DNA from 2 places in the Streptomyces sp. NPDC091292 genome. Region 1 is predicted to be linked to the other one. Evidence: predicted binding sites of a transcription regulator. Region 1 holds the regulator's gene; the other holds the start of a gene.
The links. The regulator HrcA, encoded in region 1, represses chaperone genes, less so after heat shock. The targets are predictions, from matches to a motif close to TTNGCACTCNGNNNNNCNGAGTGCNAA.
Positions count from the first base shown of each region.

Region 1 (10,706 bases):
TGAGGTGGTGGATCTGCGGGTAGGCGGCGGGCGCGTACGGGCCGTGTTCGCGCATGAAGCGGTTGACGAGGCCGCGTGCGGGGCGGCCCGAGAAGGCGCGGGTGAGCCGGGTGCGGTTGAACAGCGGGTCGGTGAGCGCCTGTTTGTGCAGGACGTGGGCGCCCGACTCGGGGGTGATCAGGAAGGCGGTGCCGAGCTGGGCCGCGTCGGCGCCCGCCGCGAGGACGGAGGCGATCTGGGCGCCGCGCATCAGCCCGCCGGCCGCGATGATCGGGAGCTGCGCGGTCTCGCGGATCTGCGCCACGAGGGTCAGCAGTCCGAGCCCGGCGCCGTCGTTCTCGATGTTGTCGCGGTGGGTGCCCTGGTGGCCGCCCGCCTCGATGCCCTGCGCGATGACGCCGTCCGCTCCGGCCCACTGCACGGTCTGCGCCTCCTCGGGCGTGGTGGCCGTGACGAGGGTGAGGGTGCCGACCTTCTTGAGGGACTCCACGACCTCGCGGGTCGGGCAGCCGAAGTGGAAGGAGACGACCGGGACCGGGTCGTCCACGAGGATCGCCAGCTTGGCCACGTATCCGTCGTCCAGCCCGGCGTCCGTGTCACCGAGCCGGGTCTCGTACCAGGTGGACTCGCCGGCGAGCTGGTGACGGTAGACGGCGATGGCCGCCGGGTCGGCGTGGTCGGGCTGCGGCAGGAAAAGGTTGACACCGAAAGGGCGGGATGTGAGGCCCCGCACCTGCTTGATCTCCTCGTACATCCCGTCGGCGGTCTTGTATCCGGCGGCGAGGAATCCGAGCCCGCCCGCGTCGGAGACGGCCGCCGCGAGCTGGGGCCGGGAAACGCCGCCCGCCATGGGCGCCTGCACGATCGGGCGTGGGAAGAGATCGGTCAGTGCGGAGGACATGACGGCATGTTGTCACGTCCTCCGCACAAGTCCGAATCCAGCCTTACGCCTGGCATATTCCGCTGACCGTAAGGCTTTACCGACGGTAAGTCGGCACCCGTCGGCACCGGTTTCGACCGAAAGTCAGCCGTAATTCAGCGGCCGTTGAAAGCATCCTTCAGGCGGGAGAAGAGCCCCTGTTGTCCTGGCTGAAACTGGCCGGTGGGGCGCTCCTCACCCCGCAGTACGGCCAGCTCCCGAAGGAGCCGCTCCTGTTCCGGATCGAGCTTCGACGGGGTCTGCACCTCGACATGCACGATGAGGTCACCGCGCCCGCCGCCGCGCAGATGGGTCACTCCGCGCCCGTGCTTGGGGATGGACTGCCCGGACTGGGTGCCCGGTCTGATGTCGACCTCTTCGAGGCCGTCCAGCGTCTCCAGGGGCACCTTGGTGCCCAGGGCCGCCGCCGTCATCGGGAGGGTCACCGTGCAGTGCAGATCGTCGCCGCGCCGCTGGAACACGGAGTGCGGCAACTCATGGATCTCGACGTACAGATCACCGGCCGGGCCGCCGCCGGGGCCGACCTCGCCCTCGCCCGCGAGCTGGATCCGGGTGCCGTTGTCGACACCCGCCGGGATCTTCACGGTCAGGGTGCGGCGCGAGCGGACCCGGCCGTCTCCCGCGCACTCCGGGCACGGCGTGGGCACCACGGTGCCGAAGCCCTGGCACTGGGGGCACGGCCGCGAGGTCATGACCTGGCCGAGGAAGGACCGGGTCACCTGCGAGACCTCGCCACGGCCGCGGCACATGTCGCAGGTCTGGGCGCTGGTGCCGGGGGCCGCGCCCTCGCCGTTGCAGGTGGTGCAGACGACGGCCGTGTCGACCTGGATGTCCTTGGTGGTCCCGAAGGCCGCCTCGTCCAGCTCGATCTCCAGCCGGATCATCGCGTCCTGGCCGCGCCGGGTGCGCGAGCGGGGGCCGCGCTGGGACGCCGTGCCGAAGAAGGCGTCCATGATGTCCGAGAAGTTGCCGAAGCCACCGGCTCCGAAACCGCCCGCGCCGCCGCCCGCCTGCGAGAGCGGGTCACCGCCGAGGTCGTAGACCTGCTTCTTCTGCGGGTCCGACAACACCTCGTAGGCGGCGTTGATCTCCTTGAACCGCTCCTGGGTCTTCGGGTCGGGGTTCACGTCCGGATGCAGCTCGCGCGCGAGCCTCCGGAACGCCTTCTTGATCTCGTCCTGGGAAGCGTCGCGGCGCACGCCGAGTACGGCGTAATAGTCCGTGGCCACTTACGACTCCGCCAGGATCTGTCCGACGTAACGTGCCACTGCGCGTACTGCTCCCATCGTTCCCGGGTAGTCCATGCGGGTCGGGCCGACCACGCCGAGCTTGGCCACTGCCTCGCCGCCCGAACCGTAGCCCACCGACACGACGGACGTGGAGTTGAGTCCCTCATGCGCGTTCTCATGACCGATCCGTACGGTCATGCCCGAATCCTTGGCCTCGCCCAGGAGCTTGAGAAGCACGACCTGCTCCTCAAGGGCCTCCAGGACGGGCCGGATCACCAGAGGGAAGTCGTGCCCGAAGCGGGTGAGATTGGCGGTGCCGCCGATCATCAACCGCTCCTCCGTCTCCTCGACCAGCGTCTCCAGCAGGGTGGAGAGCACGGTCGAGACGATGCCGCGGTCCTCCGCCTCGAAGGCGTCCGGCAGATCCTGCACCAACTGCGGCACATCCGTGAAGCGGCGGCCCGCGACCCTGCTGTTGAGCCGGGCCCGCAGATCGGCCACCGACGCCTCACCGAAGGGCGCCGGGCAGTCGACCATCCGCTGCTCGACCCGGCCGGTGTCCGTGATCAGGACGAGCATCACGCGGGCCGGCGCCAGCGAAAGCAGCTCGACATGGCGCACCGTCGAGCGGGTCAGCGAGGGGTACTGCACGACGGCGACCTGCCGGGTGAGCTGCGCGAGCAGCCGCACGGTCCGGCCCACCACGTCGTCCAGGTCGACGGCGCCGTCGAGGAAGTTCTGGATCGCCCGGCGCTCGGGCGCCGTCATCGGCTTCACGCCCGCGAGCTTGTCGACAAAAAGCCGGTACCCCTTGTCGGTGGGGATCCGTCCGGCGCTGGTGTGCGGCTGGGCGATGTACCCCTCGTCCTCCAGGGCCGCCATGTCGTTGCGCACGGTCGCCGGTGAGACGCCGAGGCTGTGCCGCTCGGTCAGCGCCTTGGAGCCGACGGGCTCCTCGGTGCCGACATAGTCCTGGACGATGGCGCGCAGCACTTCGAGCCTGCGTTCACTGAGCATCGCGCGCACCTCCAGCAATGTGTGTTCCCTGCCCCTCTGGCACTCAGAGCAGGCGAGTGCCAGCATTCCCGGAGCCAGTGTACGGCCGGTGGGTACGCCGGTAGCAAGGCCGGGCGCGACCTATGTCGTAGCGTCGCGGTATGGGCATCGGTACGGGTATCCCTCCGGGGATCGCTTGGGAAGAGCCGGGGTGGGAACGGCTGGCCTCCGGGGTCGGCCGGCGCCGCCTTCCCGCCTGGGACTGCACGGCGGGTCTGGTCGCCGGGGCCGACAGCGCGCTGCTGGTCGACAGCGGCGGGACGGTACGCGAGGGGGCGGACCTGCGCCGGGACACCATGCGGCTCCTCGGCGCGGGCCGCCGGGTCACGCATGTCGCGCTGACGCATCCGCACTTCGACCATGTCCTGGGCACATCGGCGTTCGCGGGCGTGGAGGTGTACGGGGCGCTGGGCGCGGGCGAGATCCTCACGCGGGGCGCGGACGAGCTGCGTACGGACGCGGTACGGCACGGAGCCGACCCGAGGGCCGCCGCGGAGGCCGTCGAGCTGCTGGTCCGCCCCCGGTACGAGGTTCCCGTACCCGGCGAGTGGACGCTCGACCTGGGCGGCGGGGTGCGGGTGCTCCTGGTGAACCTGGGCGCCGCGCACTCGGGCCACGATCTGGCGGTCGTCGTGCCCGGCTCTCCCCGGGTCGTGTTCTGCGGCGACCTGGTCGAGGAGTCGGGCGAACCGCAGGCCGGCCCGGACGCGGTCCCGTCACGGTGGCCGGCCGCCCTGGACCGCCTCCTGGAGCTGGGCGGCGAGGACGCGCGGTACGTCCCCGGGCACGGTTCTGTCGTGAATGCGGAGTTCGTCCGGTCCCAGCGTGACCGCCTGACCAGGAGATTCGGCGTGTCGTGAGCCACGCCCGGCCCCTTCTTCCTATCGTCGGTCGAATGCGCCAGTACTCGCCGGACCTGACTCCGCCGTGGAAGAAGAAGCAGCCCGTACCCGAGGTACCGGCCGAGCCGGGGCTCGTGGTCGAGGAGCCGGGTACGGGGTTCTGCGGTGCGGTGATCCGGTGCGAGGCGGGGACGGTCACGCTGGAGGACCGGTTCGGCAAGCACCGGGTGTTCCCGCTGGAGCCGCGCGGATTCCTGCTGGAGGGCAAGGTGGTGACCCTGGTCCGGGCCGCCACGGGCGCCCCCTCGCGACCGGCCCGTACCGCGTCCGGTTCGGTGGCGGTGCCGGGCGCTCGGGCGCGGGTGGCCCGCGCCGGTCGGATCTACGTCGAAGGCCGGCACGACGCGGAACTCGTCGAGAAGGTGTGGGGCGACGACCTCCGGATCGAGGGCGTGGTGGTCGAGTACCTGGAGGGCGTGGACGATCTCCCGGCGATCGTCGCGGAGTTCGCACCGGGCCCCGACGCCCGGCTCGGCGTCCTGGTCGACCACCTCGTACCCGGCAGCAAGGAGTCCCGCATCGCGGCGGAGATCACCAGCGAGTACGCCCTGGTGGTGGGCCACCCGTACATCGACATCTGGGAAGCAGTGAAGCCGACCACCATCGGCATCCCGGAGTGGCCCCGGATCCCCCGGGGCCAGGACTGGAAGACGGGCGTCTGCAGGGCGCTGCGCTGGCCTGACCAGACGGGGATGGCGTGGCAGCGGATTCTGGCTTCCGTACAGAGCTACAGGGATCTGGAACCGGAACTTCTGGGGTCGGTGGAACGGTTGATCGACCACGTGACGGAGTGACGCTCCGCGGGTGGACCGGACATTCGGGTGCAGGTCGGATGCGTCCTGTTGCGCAGTTCCCCGCGCCCCTGAGGGGGGTGGCGAAGGCCGACTATCGACTGCGGGCCGTCGGCCGTTTTGCGCAGTTCCCCGCGCCCCTGAAAGAGACGGCTGACGCCCGTTGTCGACTGCCGGCCGCGCCCGCTTTCCAAGGGGCGCGGGGAACTGCGCACCCCGCCACACCCAACCCGCACCCCAACAACCGGCCCCACCACCCCCCTCAGGGGCGCGGGGAACTGCGCGACAAGCCACACACGACCCACGGGTGACCACCGGCCCCAGCCCCCCCTCTCCAGGGGCGCGGGGAACTGCGCACCCAGCCACACACGACCCGCACCCCAACAACCAGCCCCACCACCCCCTCAGGGGCGCGGGGAACTGCGCAACAAACCACACCCAACCCGCACCCGACCACCGGCCCCACCCACCCCCTCTTCAGGGGCGCGGGGAACTGCGCACCCCGCCACACCCAACCCGCACCCTCAGTCGACCAGATCCCGCACCACCGCATCAGCCAAAAGCCGCCCCCGCAGGGTAAGGACCGCCCAACCCTCCTCGTACGGGCCCGGTTGCAGAAGGCCGTCCTTGAGGGCCTGGCGGGACGCCGCGAGGCCGGTCGGCCTCAGGAGCGTCAGAGGGCAGCCGTCGCTCAGACGGAGTTCAAGCAGGACCCGCTCCACCCGCCGGTCCTCGTCCGACAGGACCTCACGGCCCGCACCGGGCGAGCGACCCGCCGCCAGGGCACCCGCATAGGCGCCGGGATGCTTCACGTTCCACCACCGCACCCCACCGACATGACTGTGCGCACCGGGCCCCGCGCCCCACCAGTCCGCGCCACGCCAGTACAACTCGTTGTGCAGACACCGACCCGCCTCGCTCGTGGCCCAGTTCGACACCTCGTACGACTCGAATCCGGCCATCCCCAGCACCTCGTCCGCGATGAGGTACCGATCGGCGTGGACGTCGTCGTCCGTCATCGGGACCTCGCCGCGCCGAATGCGGCGGGCGAGCTGCGTGCCCTCCTCGACGATGAGCGCGTACGCGGACACATGGTCGGGCCCCGCACCGATCGCGGCGTCGAGCGAGGCCCGCCAGTCGTCGTCGGACTCGCCCGGCGTGCCGTAGATCAGGTCGAGATTGACGTGCTCGAACCCGGCGGCGCGGGCCTCGGCGACGCACGCTTCGGGGCGCCCCGGCGTGTGGGTGCGGTCGAGGATCTTGAGCACGTGCTGCCGCGCGCTCTGCATGCCGAACGAGATCCGGTTGAACCCGCCTTCGCGCAGCGCCGCGAGATAGGCCGGATCGACGGACTCCGGATTCGCCTCCGTGGTGATCTCGGCACCGTCGGCGAGACCGAACTCGTCCCGGACGGCGGCGAGCATCCGGACCAGGTCACCGGCGGCGAGCAGCGTCGGCGTACCCCCGCCCACGAACACGGTCCGGACCGGCCGGGGATCGTCGCCCAGGACCTTGCGGGCGAGACGGATCTCGTCGACGAGGGTGTCGGCGTAGTTGTCGCGCGAGGCGAGTACACCGCCGGTGGAGCGGAGTTCGGTGGCGGTGTAGGTGTTGAAGTCGCAGTATCCGCAGCGGGTCGCGCAGTACGGCACATGCAGATAGAAGCCGAGGGGCCGGGCGGAGGCGCCGGCGAGAGCGGAGGCCGGAAGGCCACCGTCGTCCGGCACGGCCTCCCCCTCAGGAAGCACGGAGGGCATGGCCCCATTGTCCCCCGCCCACGCATTACCACCGCCGCCCCCACCTCACCCCCAGTTCCGTCACTCGCCGCATGCGCGCCCCGCCGGTCTGTCACTCTGTTGCGATGCGACGCGAGAGCGCGGTCCGGGCGGTGATCCCGCCGAGCCGTCGGCGGCGGCCGACGCCGCGCGAAGCCAGGACGTCCCTGCCCGGAAACCCGCAGTCCCCGGCCGCTGCCAGGCGATTCGTCCGTACGACGCTGACGCACTGGACGGGCCCGGTCGTCCTGGACCGGCTGGTGGACGACGCGGTGCTGCTCGTCAGTGAGCTGGTCACCAACGCGGTGGTGCACGCCGGCACGGACGTGGGGCTGCTGTGCCGCCTGGAGGACACGGCGGACGACGGCACGGCACTGGTCGTGGAGATCTCCGACCACCATCCCGCGCGGCCGATACGCGGCGGTCTGGCGCCCGTGGGCCAGGAGACCCCCGAGTTCGGCCACGGACTCCAGCTCGTCTCGGGGCTGGCCGCGGCCTGGGGCATCACGTACCGCCCGGGGACGAAGACGGTGTGGGCGCGGCTGCCGGTGGACTCCCGCGAGCAACCGCACCCGGCCCTCGGGGGACTCACGGCCGACGGCGACCACGGCGACGTCCTCGGGCCCCGCCAGGACCCCGAGGACCAGGACTGGGTCAACCGGGGCGCCCTCACCTTCCTCGCCGAGGCGTCCGACCTGCTCGCCGGACAGTTGGACGAGGAGCATGTCGCCGCGCTCGCCGGACAGCTCCTGGTGCCCCGGCTCGCCGACTGGTGCGCGGTCTGGCTCACCGACGAGGCCGACCGGCTCGGCCAGGGCGGCGCCGACGGCTTCGCCACCGGCAGCCGCCCCGCCCGCGTGTGGCACGGCAGCGAGAACCGGATCGAGGACCTCCGCCAGGCCCTGGAGAACGACCCGCCGGTCCTGCCGCTGCCGGCGAGCGATCCGGAGCGGTCGGGTCCGGTGCCCGTGCCCTGGCCGAAAGCCGCCTTCGGCGACGGCGATCCGACGGGGGCCGCACTGGCGTTCCGCCTGGCCGCCGGTGGCCGGCCGCTCGGCACCCTGATGATCGGGCGGGCCGGACTGCTCCGGTTCCCCGACGAGGTCACCGGCCTGGTCGAGGACTTCGGCCGCCGCGTCGCGCTCGCCATCGGAGCGGCCCGCCAGTACACGCGCCAGGCCACCATCAGCCGCGTCCTGCAACGCGGGCTGCTGCCCAGCGCCGTCGCCGAGATCCCCGGCATGCGCAGCGCCCTCGTCTACGAGCCACGGGAGGCGGGCGGACCCGGCGGCGACTTCTACGACGTGTTCCCGGCCGGGGACGGCCGCTGGTGCTTCGCGCTCGGCGACGTCCAGGGCAAGGGCCCCGAGGCGGCGGTCGTGATCGGCCTCGCCCGGCCCTGGCTGCGGCTGCTCGCCCGCGAGGGCTACCAGGTCGGCGAAGTGCTCGACCGGTTGAACCAGTTACTCCTCGACGACGCGACCGAGGCCGCCGACGCGGCGGCGCGCGCCCTGGCGGCGGCCGGCGGCCCCTCCGTACCGCCCGAGGGGCCGCTGCCGCGCTTCCTGTCCGTGCTGTACGGGGAGCTGGTGCCGGTCGACGGCGGGGTGCGGTGCACCCTCGCGTCGGCCGGGCATCCGCTGCCGCTGGTGCTCGGGGCCGACGGTGTGGTGCGGGCGGCGGCGAAACCGCAGGTCCTCCTAGGCGTGGTCGAGGAGGCCGCGTACCGCACGGAGACCTTCGACCTGCGGTCCGGTGAAACGTTGCTCTGTGTCACGGACGGCGTGACGGAGCGCCGGGCCGGGCGGCGGCAGTTCGACGACGGGGACGGGCTCGCCACCGCCCTCGCCGGGTGCGCGGGCCTCACCGCGCCGCTCGTGGCGGAACGTATCCGCACCCTGGTCCACGCCTTCGCGCCCGAACCGCCGGAGGACGACCTCGCCCTGCTCGTCCTTCAAACCGTCTGACCGGCCGCCCTCCGCCAGGTCCCGGACCGGCCGGATCAGGCCTCGCGCGTCCCCGCGTACATCTCCTCGATCAGATGCTGGTACTCCCGCTCCACGAACGGGCGCTTCAGCTTGAGGCTCGGGGTCAGTTCGCCGTGCTCGACATCGAGGTCGCGCGGCAGGAGCTGGAACTTCTTGACGGTCTGCCAGCGCTGGAGCCCGGCGTTCAGCTCCCTCACATAGCCGTCCACGAGGGCGACCGTCTCCGGCGCCGCGACGACCTCCGCGTACGACTTGCCGCCGAGGCCGTTCTCCTTGGCCCAGCCGAGGATCGACGGCTCGTCCAGGGCGATGAGCGCGGTGCAGAAGTTCCGGTCGGCGCCGTGCACGAGGATGTTGGACACGTACGGGCACACGGCCTTGAACTGCCCCTCGACCTCGGCAGGCGCCACGTACTTGCCGCCCGACGTCTTGATCAGGTCCTTCTTGCGGTCCGTGATCCGCAGATAGCCGTCCGGGGACAGCTCGCCGATGTCGCCGGTGTGCAGCCAGCCGTCGGACTCCAGGACCTCGGCGGTCTTCTCGGACAGCCCGTGGTAGCCCTCCATGATGCCAGGGCCGCGCAGCAGCACCTCGCCGTCCTCCGCGATCCTGACCTCGGTGCCGGGCAGCGGCTTGCCGACGGTGCCCGTGCGGTACGCCTCGCCCGGGTTCACGAACGACGCCGCCGACGACTCCGTGAGGCCGTACCCCTCCAGGATGTGCACCCCGGCGCCGGCGAAGAAGTAGCCGATGTCGGGCGCGAGCGCGGCCGAGCCGGAGACGGCGGCCCGCAGCCGCCCGCCGAACGCCTCGCGCAGCTTGGAGTAGACGAGCGCGTCGGCGACCTTGTGCTTGGCGGAGAGCGCGAACGGCGCGTTCGCCTGCCCGGTGCGCCGGAAGTTGTCCTGCGTCGTCCGCGCGTACTCACGGGCGACCCCGGCGGCCCACAGGAAGATCTTGTACTTGGCACCGCCCCCGGCCCGCGCCTTCGCGGCGACGCCGTTGTAGACCTTCTCGAAGATGCGGGGGACGGCGGCCATGTACGTGGGCTGCACGACCGGCAGATTCTCGATGATCTTGTCGATCCGGCCGTCGACGGCGGTGACATGGCCGACCTCGATCTGGCCCGATGTCAGCACCTTGCCGAACACATGGGCGAGCGGCAGCCAGAGGTACTGGACGTCGTCCGGGCCGACCAGACCGGTCGCCGCGATGGCCTTGGCCATGTACGACCAGTTGTCGTGCGGCAGCCGGACGCCCTTGGGGCGGCCCGTGGTGCCGGAGGTGTAGATCAACGTGGCGAGCTGCTCGGCGGTGATCGCCGAGACCCGCTCCTTGATCACGTCCGGGTGCTTCTCCAGATGCGCGGCGCCCCGCTTCTCCAGCTCGGCGAGGGTGAGCACCCACCCTTCGGGGTCGGCCGCGTCGGGCTCGTACCCGGCCGGATCGATGAGCACCACATGCGCCAGGTCCGGCAGCTCGGCGCGCCGCTCACGCGTCTTGGCGAGCTGGACGGCGTCCTCGGCGACCAGCACCTTGCTGTCCGAGTCGGCGACGATGAACGCGGCCTCCTCGGCGTTGGTCTGCGGATACACGGTGGTCGTCGCGGCGCCCGCGCACAGGATCGCCAGGTCCACGAGGATCCACTCGACCCGCGTCGCCGAGGACAGCGCGACCCGCTCCTCGGGCCGTACACCCAGCTCGACAAGGCCGGCCGCGATGGCGAAGACCCGCTCGGCGGCCTGCCCCCAGCTCAGCGACTTCCACTCGTCGGGGCCCTCACCGGTGGCCGCGGGCACGGGGTACCGGTACGCCTCGCCGTCAGGTGTGGCGGATACGCGCTCCAGGAAGAGGTTCGCCACCGACGGCGGCCGGTTCTCGATCAGGGTCTGTGTGTCGCTCACGACATCCTCCGGGCCCGCGACAGTGCGTGCTGGTAGCGGCTGTTGTTTAACTCACGAGTAACCATCGAGCAGAGATCAGAGTAAAGGCCCGCCGCCCGCCACGTAAGGGGCAACGGACTGT
Region 1 covers NZ_JBIVUQ010000001.1:577,099-587,804, reverse strand. Annotated here, with positions in the region: gene ACIQNU_RS02660 (nitronate monooxygenase) at 1-901, opposite strand, end outside; gene dnaJ (molecular chaperone DnaJ) at 1,036-2,169, opposite strand; gene hrcA (heat-inducible transcriptional repressor HrcA) at 2,170-3,186, opposite strand; gene ACIQNU_RS02645 (MBL fold metallo-hydrolase) at 3,327-4,085, shown strand; gene ACIQNU_RS02640 (DUF3097 domain-containing protein) at 4,121-4,921, shown strand; gene hemW (radical SAM family heme chaperone HemW) at 5,443-6,675, opposite strand; gene ACIQNU_RS02630 (SpoIIE family protein phosphatase) at 6,780-8,660, shown strand; gene ACIQNU_RS02625 (AMP-dependent synthetase/ligase) at 8,696-10,585, opposite strand.

Region 2 (10,706 bases), on a different contig from region 1:
GTCGGACTCGACTTCGACGGCACGCTCGCGCCGATCGTGGCCGACCCCGAACAGGCGCGCGCCCACCCCGGCGCCGTCCCCGCGCTCGCCGCGCTCGCCCCGCGCGTGCGCTCGGTCGCCGTGATCACGGGCCGGCCCGCGGACGTCGCCGTCCGCAACGGCGGCTTCGCCGGCGTACCGGGCCTCGAACACCTCGTGGTGCTCGGGCACTACGGCGCCGAGCGCTGGGACGCCGCCACCGACACGGTCACCGCCCCCGACCCGCACCCCGGAGTCGCCACCGCGCGCGCCGAACTCCCCGGGTTCCTGGAGACCGCCGGCGCCTGGCGCGGCACGTGGATCGAGGAGAAGGGCCGCGCCGTCGCGGTGCACACCCGGCGCGCGGACGACCCGCAGGCCGCGTTCGACGCGCTGCGGGAGCCGCTGGGCCGGTTCGCCGCCCGGCACGGTCTGATCGTGGAGCCGGGCCGGCTCGTCCTGGAGCTGCGGCCCCCCGGCATGGACAAGGGCGTCGCACTCGCCGAGTACGTCCGCGCGGTGGACGCCGCCTGCGTGCTGTACGCCGGGGACGACCTCGGGGACCTGCCCGCCTTCGCGGCGGTCGAGAAACTGCGGTCCGACGGGCTGCCGGGCCTGCTGGTGTGCAGCGGCAACGCGGAGACCACGGAGGTCGCGGCCCGCGCCGACCTGGTGGTGGAAGGACCGGCGGGCCTGGTGGAGTTCCTGGCGACCCTGGCGGAGAAGATCAGCCGCTGAGGTCCGGTGCCGCGCCGGCTACTTCTCCAGCGCGCGCAACTGGTCGAGGAACCACTGCGTCGGAGGCAGGGCGGTGGCCGCCGCGGCGAGCCGTTTCGTCCGCTCGGCCCGCTCGCCGTCGCCCATCGAGAGCGCCGTGTGCAGGGCGTCCGCGGTGCCGGACACGTCGTACGGGTTCACTACGATCGCGTCGTCGCCCATCTCCTCGTACGCGCCCGCCTCACGGGACAGGACAAGGGCGCAGCCCGCGTCCGAGACGACCGGTACCTCCTTGGCGACCAGGTTCATGCCGTCGCGCACCGGGTTGACCAGGGCGACGTCCGCGATGCGGTACGCGGCCAGGGAGCGGGCGAAGTCGTCGTCCAGGCGGAGCATGACCGGGGTCCAGCCGTCCGTCCCGTACTCGGCGTTGATCTCCTCGGCGACCCGGCCGACCTCGGTCATGTAGTCCCGGTAGACGGCGAGGTCCTGGCGCGAGGGGTAGGCGAAGGCGATGTGCACGACGCGCTCGCGCCACTCGGGGCGGGACGCGAGCAGTTCCCGGTAGGCGAGCAGGCCGCGGACGATGTTCTTCGACAGCTCCGTCCGGTCGACGCGGACGACGGTCTTTCGGGGGGTGCCGTCGGGGGCGGTGCCGAGCTGGTCGCGGAGGGCGGCGATACGGTCCTCGACGTCCGGGCGGTGGGCGCGCTCGCGCAGGAAGTCGGCGTCCGCGCCGAGGCCGTGGACGCCGACGCGGGTCGTGCCCGTACCGCCGACGGCGTCCTTGCAGCAGGCCGTGAACGCGCCGGCCCAGCGGTGGGTCAGGAACGCGGCGCGGTCGGCGCCGAGGATGCCGCGCAGCAACTGCCCGGCGATGTCGTCCGGGAGCAGCCGGAAGTACTCGACGGGCGCCCACGGGGTGTGCGAGAAGTGCCCGATCCGCAGATCGGGGCGCAGCTCGCGGAGCATGCCGGGGACGAGCGCGAGGTGGTAGTCCTGCACCAGGACGGCCGCGCCCTCGGCCGCCTCGTCGGCGAGCGCGTCGGCGAAGGCACGGTTGTACGTCTCGTACGCGGCCCACTGCTGACGGAACTCGGTGCCGAAGGCCGGCTCGACCGGGATGTCGTAGAGCATGTGGTGGACGAACCACAGCACGGAGTTCGCGATGCCGTTGTACGCGGCGGAGTACACGTCGGGCGGGATGCCGAGCATCCGGACGCGCTGGCCGCCCGTGTCGGCGGGGTCGAGCGCCCCGCCCGTCCGCCGGACCGCCTCACGGTCGCCCTCGCCGAGGGCCGCGCACACCCACACGGCGCCGGCGTCAGGACCGATCGCCGACAGCCCCGAGACGAGCCCGCCACCACCTCGCCGTACGCCCAGGGAACCGTCCTCACGGACGTCGTACGAGACCGGACCGCGGTTCGACGCCACGAGGACGTGCCCTTGCGCAAAACCCATATCCGCATACCTGGCCCACCCCACGACCCCTCAAACACGCCCGGCCTGTATACGACCGGGGCTTGGCGCATTGCCTGGGTCCCGCGGGGACAGCTTTCCGCCGGGCTGTGTCCCGCAGGGACAACGCGTGGGCCTCCGTCGGGCTTCGTCCCGCAGGGACGCAGGGGTGCCGATGCCCCGCAGGGGCGAGGCCCGGTCACTACGCCACGCGTCGCGTCGCGTACTCCGCGATGTCCTCCATCGGCGGGCGCTCCTCCGTGTCCACCCGGTAGGTGCGGGGCTCGAAACCCCGCTCGCCGCGTTCGAACTGGGTGAGTTCGGGGCGGACCAGGTGGCCTCGGGCCAGCCGGAGCTGGGCGGTGCGGTAGATCGCGGCGGCCATGCGGCCGAGCGCCTGGCCGTCCTGGTGGCGGTGCTTGCGTACGCCGACGTCGACCTGCGCGAGGGCGTCGAGGCCGACCGTGTGCAGGGAGTCGACCAGGAGGCCCAGCTCCACGCCGTACCCGACGGGGAACGGGAGCCGTTCCAGGAGCGTCCTGCGGACCGCGTACTCGCCGCCGAGCGGCTGCACGAACCCCGCGAGCAGCGGCCAGTGCAGATTCAGCAGCGGGCGCGCCATCAGCTCGGTGACCCGGCCGCCCTGCCCCTCGGCCGAGCCGAGCGGCCGGTCGTACATCGCCTTGACGAACTGGACCTCCGGCTCGGTCAGCAGCGGCCCCACGATCCCGGAGACGAAGTCCGCCGAGAACTCGCGCAGATCCGCGTCGACGAAGCACACGATGTCGCCGCCGGTGACCAGGAGCGACCGCCACAGCACCTCGCCCTTGCCGGGCACAGCGGGCAGCCGCGGCAGGATCTCGTCCCGGTGCACCACGCGTGCGCCGGCCGCGGAGGCCACCTCGGCGGTCCGGTCCGTGGAGCCGGAGTCGATCACCACCAGCTCGTCCACGAGCGGCACCGACCGCGTCATCAGCTCCCGCCGGATCACGGTGACGATCTCGCCGACCGTCTCCTCCTCGTCCAGGGCGGGCAGCACGACGCTCACCGATGTCCCGGTGGCCCGTTTGGCGGCCAGGAGGTGGCGCAGGGGACGGTCGGACACGGACCAGGAGCGCTCGGTCAGCCAGCGCTCGACATCTTCCAGCACGGTCAGCGGCTCCTTCGCGGTCGACAAGGGGGGCCGGTACCGCCACCGGGGCGGCGGATTGTTACGTTCGTCTCGGGGTTCGGACGACTATCTCAACTGTCCTGGCCTTCGGTTACAGTCTTGAACAACGCCGGTGACCATCGCATGTCGGGGGTCGCCGCGACCACAACTTCATACCGCTCATCCAGAGGGGCAGAGGGATACGGCCCGTTGAAGCCCCGGCAACCCTCCAGCCGGTCTCGTCCGTGATCAAGGTGAATTCCGATCATGTCCGCGAGGCTCCCGGCTAGGGAAGGTGCCAAATCCGTCTCATGGCGAAACGCGCCATGAGGAAGATGAGGAGAAAGGGCCTCGCCTCCATGGCTGTACAGACTGTCGCTCCCGCCACCGACACCGTAGACCTGGGCCCCGCATCGGCCCTCTCGTGTCGCGAGTGCGGCGAGAGGTTCCCGCTCGGCCCGATCTTCGCCTGCGAGCTGTGTTTCGGCCCGCTCGAAGTGGCGTACGACCTGCCGCTCGGTGACCCGGAAGCGCTCCGTAAGAAGATCGAGTCGGGCCCCGACAACATCTGGCGGTACGCGCCGCTGCTGCCCGTCCCCGCCGATGTCGCGTCCAAGCCGAATCTGAACCCGGGCTGGACGAAGCTGGTCAAGGCCGACAACCTGGCCCGGGAACTGGGGGTCCAGCCCGGCAAGCTGTTCATCAAGGACGACTCGGGCAACCCCACGCACTCCTTCAAGGACCGTGTCGTCGCGCAGGCCATCGAGGCCGCCCGCGCCTTCGGTTTCACGACCCTCTCGTGTTCCTCCACGGGCAACCTGGCCGGCGCGGTCGGCGCCGCCGCCGCCCGCGCGGGCTTCCGCTCCTGCGTGTTCATCCCGCACGACCTGGAGCAGGGCAAGGTCGTCATGGCCGCGGTCTACGGCGGCGAGCTGGTCGGCATCGAGGGCACGTACGACGACGTGAACCGTTTCTGCTCCGAGCTGATCGGCGACCCGCTGGGCGAGGGCTGGGGCTTCGTCAACGTCAATCTGCGCCCGTACTACGGCGAGGGCTCCAAGACCCTGGCGTACGAGATCTGTGAGCAGCTCGGCTGGGAGATCCCGGACCAGCTCGTCATCCCGATCGCCTCGGGCTCCCAGCTCACGAAGATCGACAAGGGGCTCCAGGAGCTGATCAAGCTGGGGCTCGTCGCCGACAAGCCGTACAAGATCTTCGGCGCCCAGGCCGAGGGCTGCTCGCCGGTGTCCGCCGCCTTCAAGGCCGGGCACGACGTGGTGAAGCCGCAGAAGCCGAACACCATCGCCAAGTCCCTCGCCATCGGCAACCCGGCCGACGGCCCCTACGTCCTCGACATCGCGCGCCGTACCGGCGGCGCCGTGGACGACGTGGACGACGAGCAGGTGGTCGACGCGATCAAGCTGCTCGCGCGGACCGAGGGCATCTTCGCCGAGACGGCCGGGGGCGTGACCGTCGGTGTCACGCGCAAGCTCATCGACGCGGGCCTGCTCGACCCCGCGCTGACGACGGTCGTGCTGAACACCGGCGACGGCCTGAAGACCCTGGACGCGGTGGCGCCGACGACCGGCCCGACAGCGACCATCCGCCCGAGCCTGGACGCGTTCCGCGACGCGGGCCTGGCCCGCTGAATCCCCCGCTGAATCCCCCGACGAATACACGACGGATCGACCGGAAAGGCCGGAACATGAGCGTCAACGTCCGCATCCCCACCATTTTGCGTACCTACACCGGCGGCCGGGCCGAGGTCGCCGCCGAGGGCACGACCCTCGCCGAGGTCATCGCCGACCTGGAGAAGAACCACGCCGGGATCTCCGCCCGCGTCCTGGACGACCAGGGCAAGCTGCGCCGCTTCGTGAACGTGTACGTGAACGACGACGACGTCCGCTTCGAGCAGGGCCTCCAGACGGCCACGCCGGACGGTGCCGGTGTCTCCATCATCCCGGCGGTCGCGGGCGGCTGACACGGCGGCTGACGCAGCGTTACCCCTGTTGCCCCCTCCGCGAGAGAAGCGGAGGGGGCAATTCTGTGGGATTGAACGCGATAGAGTTGGGGAAAGGCGTCGCGCGTCGATGCCGCACGCATATGAGTTCTCGGTCGAACGGCGACAAGAAGTAGCCAAAGCGCCCCGCCCCTTTGCGCCTTAGATGGCTTTTGCCGGGCCCGACTTGCCCTGAATTCTATTCAATCAGCCGGAAATTTCCGATCACGCGTGCCCAGATTTCTCGTCCGATTGACCTGTTGCAGACGGCAGTTGGGCAGATACATTCAGCGGCGGTCGACGCGTTCCGGCGCACACCCCCAGCCGTTGGGGGGTGAGGTCTGACCCGGGTCCGCGAAGTGTGGTCCCGTGCAAGGGCCAGTAATAGGGGAGTTAGGCATGGCTCAGGGCACCGTCAAGTGGTTCAACGCGGAGAAGGGCTACGGCTTCATCGCGGTCGACGGTGGTGCGGATGTTTTCGTCCACTACAGCGCGATTCAGATGGACGGCTATCGCACCCTGGAAGAGGGCCAGCGGGTCGAGTTCGAGATCTCGCAGGGTCAGAAGGGGCCGCAGGCGGACATGGTCAAGCTCGCCGTCTGATCTCGGCGCGATCGACCACCGACGCACTCACGCGACACACTCAACCGAAGGGTCCGCGTCCCAGGCATGGGGCGCGGACCCTTCGCGTATGCCCCCGCCGTGCGCCCGTGGTCTCCCCAAGCCGCTTGCACTCGGGTGGGGCGAGTGCTAATCATTGGCGTTAGCACTCTCCAGGTGAGAGTGACAGAACTTGGATCGGGCCGGCGAGGTCCACGGGCCGGGTGGGGCAAGGAACCACAAGGGCCGGGACCGTCCGTCGCGGGCGCCGACACGATCCGGAGCAATCCACCCCTGTCCGGGAGGACCACTTCACATGGCCAAGATCATCGCGTTCGACGAGGAGGCACGGCGCGGTCTGGAGCGCGGTATGAACCAGCTCGCCGACGCCGTCAAGGTCACCCTTGGCCCCAAGGGCCGCAACGTCGTCCTTGAGAAGAAGTGGGGCGCCCCCACGATCACCAACGATGGTGTCTCCATCGCCAAGGAGATCGAGCTTGAGGACCCTTACGAGAAGATCGGCGCCGAGCTGGTCAAGGAGGTCGCCAAGAAGACGGACGACGTAGCCGGTGACGGCACGACGACCGCGACCGTCCTGGCCCAGGCGCTCGTCCGCGAAGGTCTGCGGAACGTAGCGGCCGGTGCCAACCCGATGGCCCTCAAGCGCGGTATCGAGAAGGCCGTCGAGGCTGTCTCCGCCGCCCTGCTTGAGCAGGCCAAGGACGTGGAGACCAAGGAGCAGATCGCTTCGACGGCCTCCATCTCCGCCGCCGACACCCAGATCGGCGAGCTGATCGCCGAGGCGATGGACAAGGTCGGCAAGGAAGGCGTCATCACCGTCGAGGAGGCCCAGACCTTCGGTCTGGAGCTGGAGCTGACCGAGGGGATGCGCTTCGACAAGGGCTACATCTCGGCCTACTTCGCCACCGACATGGAGCGGATGGAGGCGTCGCTCGACGACCCCTACATCCTGATCGCCAACTCCAAGATCGGCAGTGTCAAGGACCTCATCCCGCTCCTGGAGAAGGTCATGCAGTCGGGCAAGCCGCTGCTGATCATCGCCGAGGACGTCGAGGGCGAGGCCCTGTCGACCCTGGTCGTCAACAAGATCAAGGGCACCTTCAAGTCCGTCGCCGTCAAGGCCCCGGGCTTCGGTGACCGCCGCAAGGCCATGCTCGGCGACATCGCGATCCTCACGGGTGGCGAGGTCATCTCCGAGGAGGTCGGCCTCAAGCTGGAGAACGCCGGGCTCGACCTGCTCGGCCGCGCCCGCAAGGTCGTCATCACCAAGGACGAGACCACCATCGTCGACGGCGCCGGCTCCGCCGACCAGGTCGCCGGGCGGGTCAACCAGATCCGCGCCGAGATCGAGAACAGCGACTCGGACTACGACCGCGAGAAGCTCCAGGAGCGTCTGGCGAAGCTGGCCGGCGGCGTGGCCGTCATCAAGGCCGGCGCCGCCACCGAGGTGGAGCTGAAGGAGCGCAAGCACCGCATCGAGGACGCGGTGCGCAACGCCAAGGCCGCCGTCGAGGAAGGCATCGTCGCCGGTGGTGGCGTGGCCCTGCTCCAGGCGTCCGCGGTCTTCGAGAAGCTGGAGCTGGAAGGCGACGAGGCCACCGGTGCCAACGCCGTCAAGCTCGCCCTGGAGGCCCCGCTCAAGCAGATCGCCGTCAACGGCGGCCTTGAGGGCGGCGTCGTCGTGGAGAAGGTGCGCAACCTGGCCGTCGGCCACGGTCTGAACGCCGCCACGGGTGAGTACGTCGACATGATCGCCGAAGGCATCATCGACCCGGCGAAGGTCACGCGCTCCGCGCTGCAGAACGCCGCCTCCATCGCGGCGCTCTTCCTCACCACCGAGGCCGTCATCGCCGACAAGCCGGAGAAGGCCGGCGCCGCGGCGCCGGGCGGCATGCCGGGCGGAGACATGGACTTCTGACCGACCCTCCAGGTCGATCACCGTCCTAGCGCCCTAGCTACGCCCAAAGGCGGCACCCCTCTCCCAGGGGGTGCCGCCTTCGGTCGTTCGTGGGCGCGGATCTTTACGGGGTCTATGCCGCCCGCGCCAGGAACTCCGCGACGATCCGGGTGAATTGGCCGGGGTCGTCGAGCCAGGGATGGTGTCCTGCGGCCGGCTGGACGACCGTCTCGGCCCTCGGGAGCAGCGACGCGACCGTGGCGGCGGTCCGGGGGAGCGGACCGGTGTCCCACTCGCCCGCGAGGATGAGGACCGGCGCGTCCAGGGCGGCCAGCGCCGTGCGGTTCTCGGCGACGGACCCGAAGGCGCCGGGGGACGCGTACATCCGCGCTGCCTCCTCGTTGGTCTGCGCCACCTCGGACTCTGCGTGGGCCTTGGCCGCCGCGTCCCAACGCCCGTAGAAGAAGGGGAGAGCCGCCTCCCAGTCGGCGTCCGCCGCGGTGCCCGCCCAGATCCTCTCGTACGCGTCGCGCGCCGCCGCGAACCACGGCTCGCCCGCGCGCAGCGCGGCGCCCTCGTGCCGGTGCGCCACCGTGAAGTCGACACCGAGGCAGCGCGCGCGGGCCGTGACCAGGGTGAGGCTGCGGATCCGGTGCGGATACCGGGCCGCGTGCAGCAGGGCGAGGTCGCCGGCCGCCGAGTGCGCCAGCACGTCGATCCGGTCGAGACCCAGGTGCTCGCGGAGCGCCTCCACATCCGCCACCTGCCGGTCGCAGCGGTAGGTCGCCGGGTCCGACGGCGTGCCCGACGCGCCGGTGCCGCGCAGGTCGAGCAGGACGAGTCGGCGGTGCCGTGCCAGTCCGCCGAGGTCACCGAGGTAGGCGGCGGCCCGCATCGGTCCGCCGGGCAGGCAGAGCAGGGGCTCGCCGTCGCCGCAGTCGCTTTCGATGACGCGGTACGCGAGGAGAGTTCCGTCGGGGGCCGTGAAGGTGGGCATACGGGCATCGTCGTGAGCGTGCGGTGCGCGCGGCAACGGCTTTTGCGGGATTTCGCAGGCAGGGAGGGGGCGGAAAGCGGGCTGTGGTGGGGTGTGGTCGGGGGCTGGCGGGGGGTTCTGGGGGTGGGTGAGGGGTGGGGGTGCCGGAGGGCGGGGGAGGGGGTGAGGTGGGCGTCCGGGGGGTTGGAGTAATGGGTCTGACCTGGGGTTTTACCGTTGTGCGGGATAGAATTTCCCCTGGCGGAAGGGGAGTTCGTGGAGCGGGAAATTCGTAGTGTTGATGATGTGCTGCGGCTGATGGACCGGTTGTTCGAGGTCGGGGCCGATCGGTGGGGGGAGGGTGGGGTCTCCTGGTGGGACGGGTTTTACTCGGATCGGTCGCGGGGTGTGCCGTTCTTCGTGGCTAAGCCCGATGAGAGCCTGGTGTCGTATGTCGAGCGGGGGGTGGTCCCGGCCGGGCGGGCGCTGGATCTCGGGTGCGGGCCCGGTCGTAACGCCCTGTATCTCGCCTTGGTCGGGTTCGAGGTCGACGCTGTGGATCTGTCGTCCGTCGCCATTGATTGGGGGCGGGAGCGGGCCCGGGACGCCGGGGTCGATGTGCGGTTCCGGTGCGGGGACGCCTTTGCCCTCGCGGGCGGTGAACTCGGCGGACCTTACGACCTCATCCATGACTCCGGGTGCTTCCACCATCTGCCGCCGCACCGCCGGGTCAGCTACCTCGCCCTCCTCGACAGCCGTCTCGCGCCCGGCGGACATCTCGCCCTGACCTGCTTCGCCGCCGGTGCCATGGGGTCGGAGCTGTCCGACGCGGAGCTGTACCGGGCGGGTGGGCTTCAGGGTGGGCTCGCCTATTCGCCGGAGGCGCTGCGCTGGATCTTCTCCGATCTCACGGAGGTGGAACTCCGGCGTATGCGGGACGAGTCCGAGGATTCGGCGTGCTTCGGTGAGTCCTTTCTGTGGACGGCGCTGTTCCGGCGGGACTGAGGGTCACCCGGTCCGGTCTGCTCGGTGGGTGGTGTGGTGCGGTGTTTCAGGGTGCGGTATGTGAACAGGCTGCCCGCCGTCAGGGCCGCCGTGGCGATGGTCAGGGTGAGGGTGTAGCCGTTGTCGAAGGCGGTGGTGGCCGAGTCCAGGAGGGTGCCGGAGTCCGCCGGGGAGAGGTCGCCCGCCGCCGCGCGGGCCTCGTCCAGGCTGTCGGACGCCGTGGCGGGCGCGCCCGCCGGGAGGGTGACGGTCGACGTGTAGACGGCGGTCAGGACGCTGCCGAGGACGGCGACACCGGTGAGGCTGCCCAGTTCGTACGAGACCTCTTCGACGGAGGACGCCATTCCGGCGCGGTGCGCGGGGGCGCCGCCGATGATCGCGGCCGACGCCGCCGTCATGACCGTACCGAGACCGGCGCCCGCCAGGAGCAGGCCGGGCACGACCCACGCCGAGCCGCGCCCGTCGGCGAGGAGCGGACCCGCGCCCGGCGTGAGCAGGATCGTGAGCGCGGTCCCGAGCGCGCCGGCGAGCAACCCGCCGCCGATCAGGGTCCGGACCGGTACGCGGTAGACCAGACCGCCCGTGGCGATGCCCGCCGGCAGAGCGCCCAGGGCGAAGGCGGCGACGAGGAGTCCGGAGGTGAGCGGGGTGAGGCCGAGGACGAGTTGGAGGCGCTGGGTCAGGACGAGTTGGACACCGGCGGTGGCGAACATCGACAGGCCCGCGCCGAGGACACCGATGAGGAGCTGCCGGTTGCGGAAGAGGGCGAAGTCGATCAGCGGGTAGGTCTGGCCGCGCTGGCGCCGTACGAAGGTGAGGAAGCCGATGGCCGAGACCAGCAACGCGACTGCTGCGTAAGCGAGTT
Region 2 covers NZ_JBIVUQ010000007.1:351,110-361,815, reverse strand. Annotated here, with positions in the region: gene otsB (trehalose-phosphatase) at 1-756, shown strand, start outside; gene ACIQNU_RS21975 (trehalose-6-phosphate synthase) at 775-2,196, opposite strand; gene ACIQNU_RS21970 (glucosyl-3-phosphoglycerate synthase) at 2,396-3,343, opposite strand; SAM riboswitch class I at 3,521-3,685, shown strand; gene thrC (threonine synthase) at 3,703-4,992, shown strand; gene ACIQNU_RS21960 (MoaD/ThiS family protein) at 5,049-5,324, shown strand; gene ACIQNU_RS21955 (cold-shock protein) at 5,742-5,945, shown strand; gene groL (chaperonin GroEL) at 6,259-7,881, shown strand; gene ACIQNU_RS21945 (alpha/beta fold hydrolase) at 7,994-8,857, opposite strand; partial or broken gene ACIQNU_RS21940 (class I SAM-dependent methyltransferase) at 9,155-9,679, shown strand; gene ACIQNU_RS21935 (MFS transporter) at 9,706-10,706, opposite strand, start outside.
Region 2: groL (chaperonin GroEL) is a predicted target of HrcA. The motif match lies at 6,070-6,096, and genes of this name have one in related genera.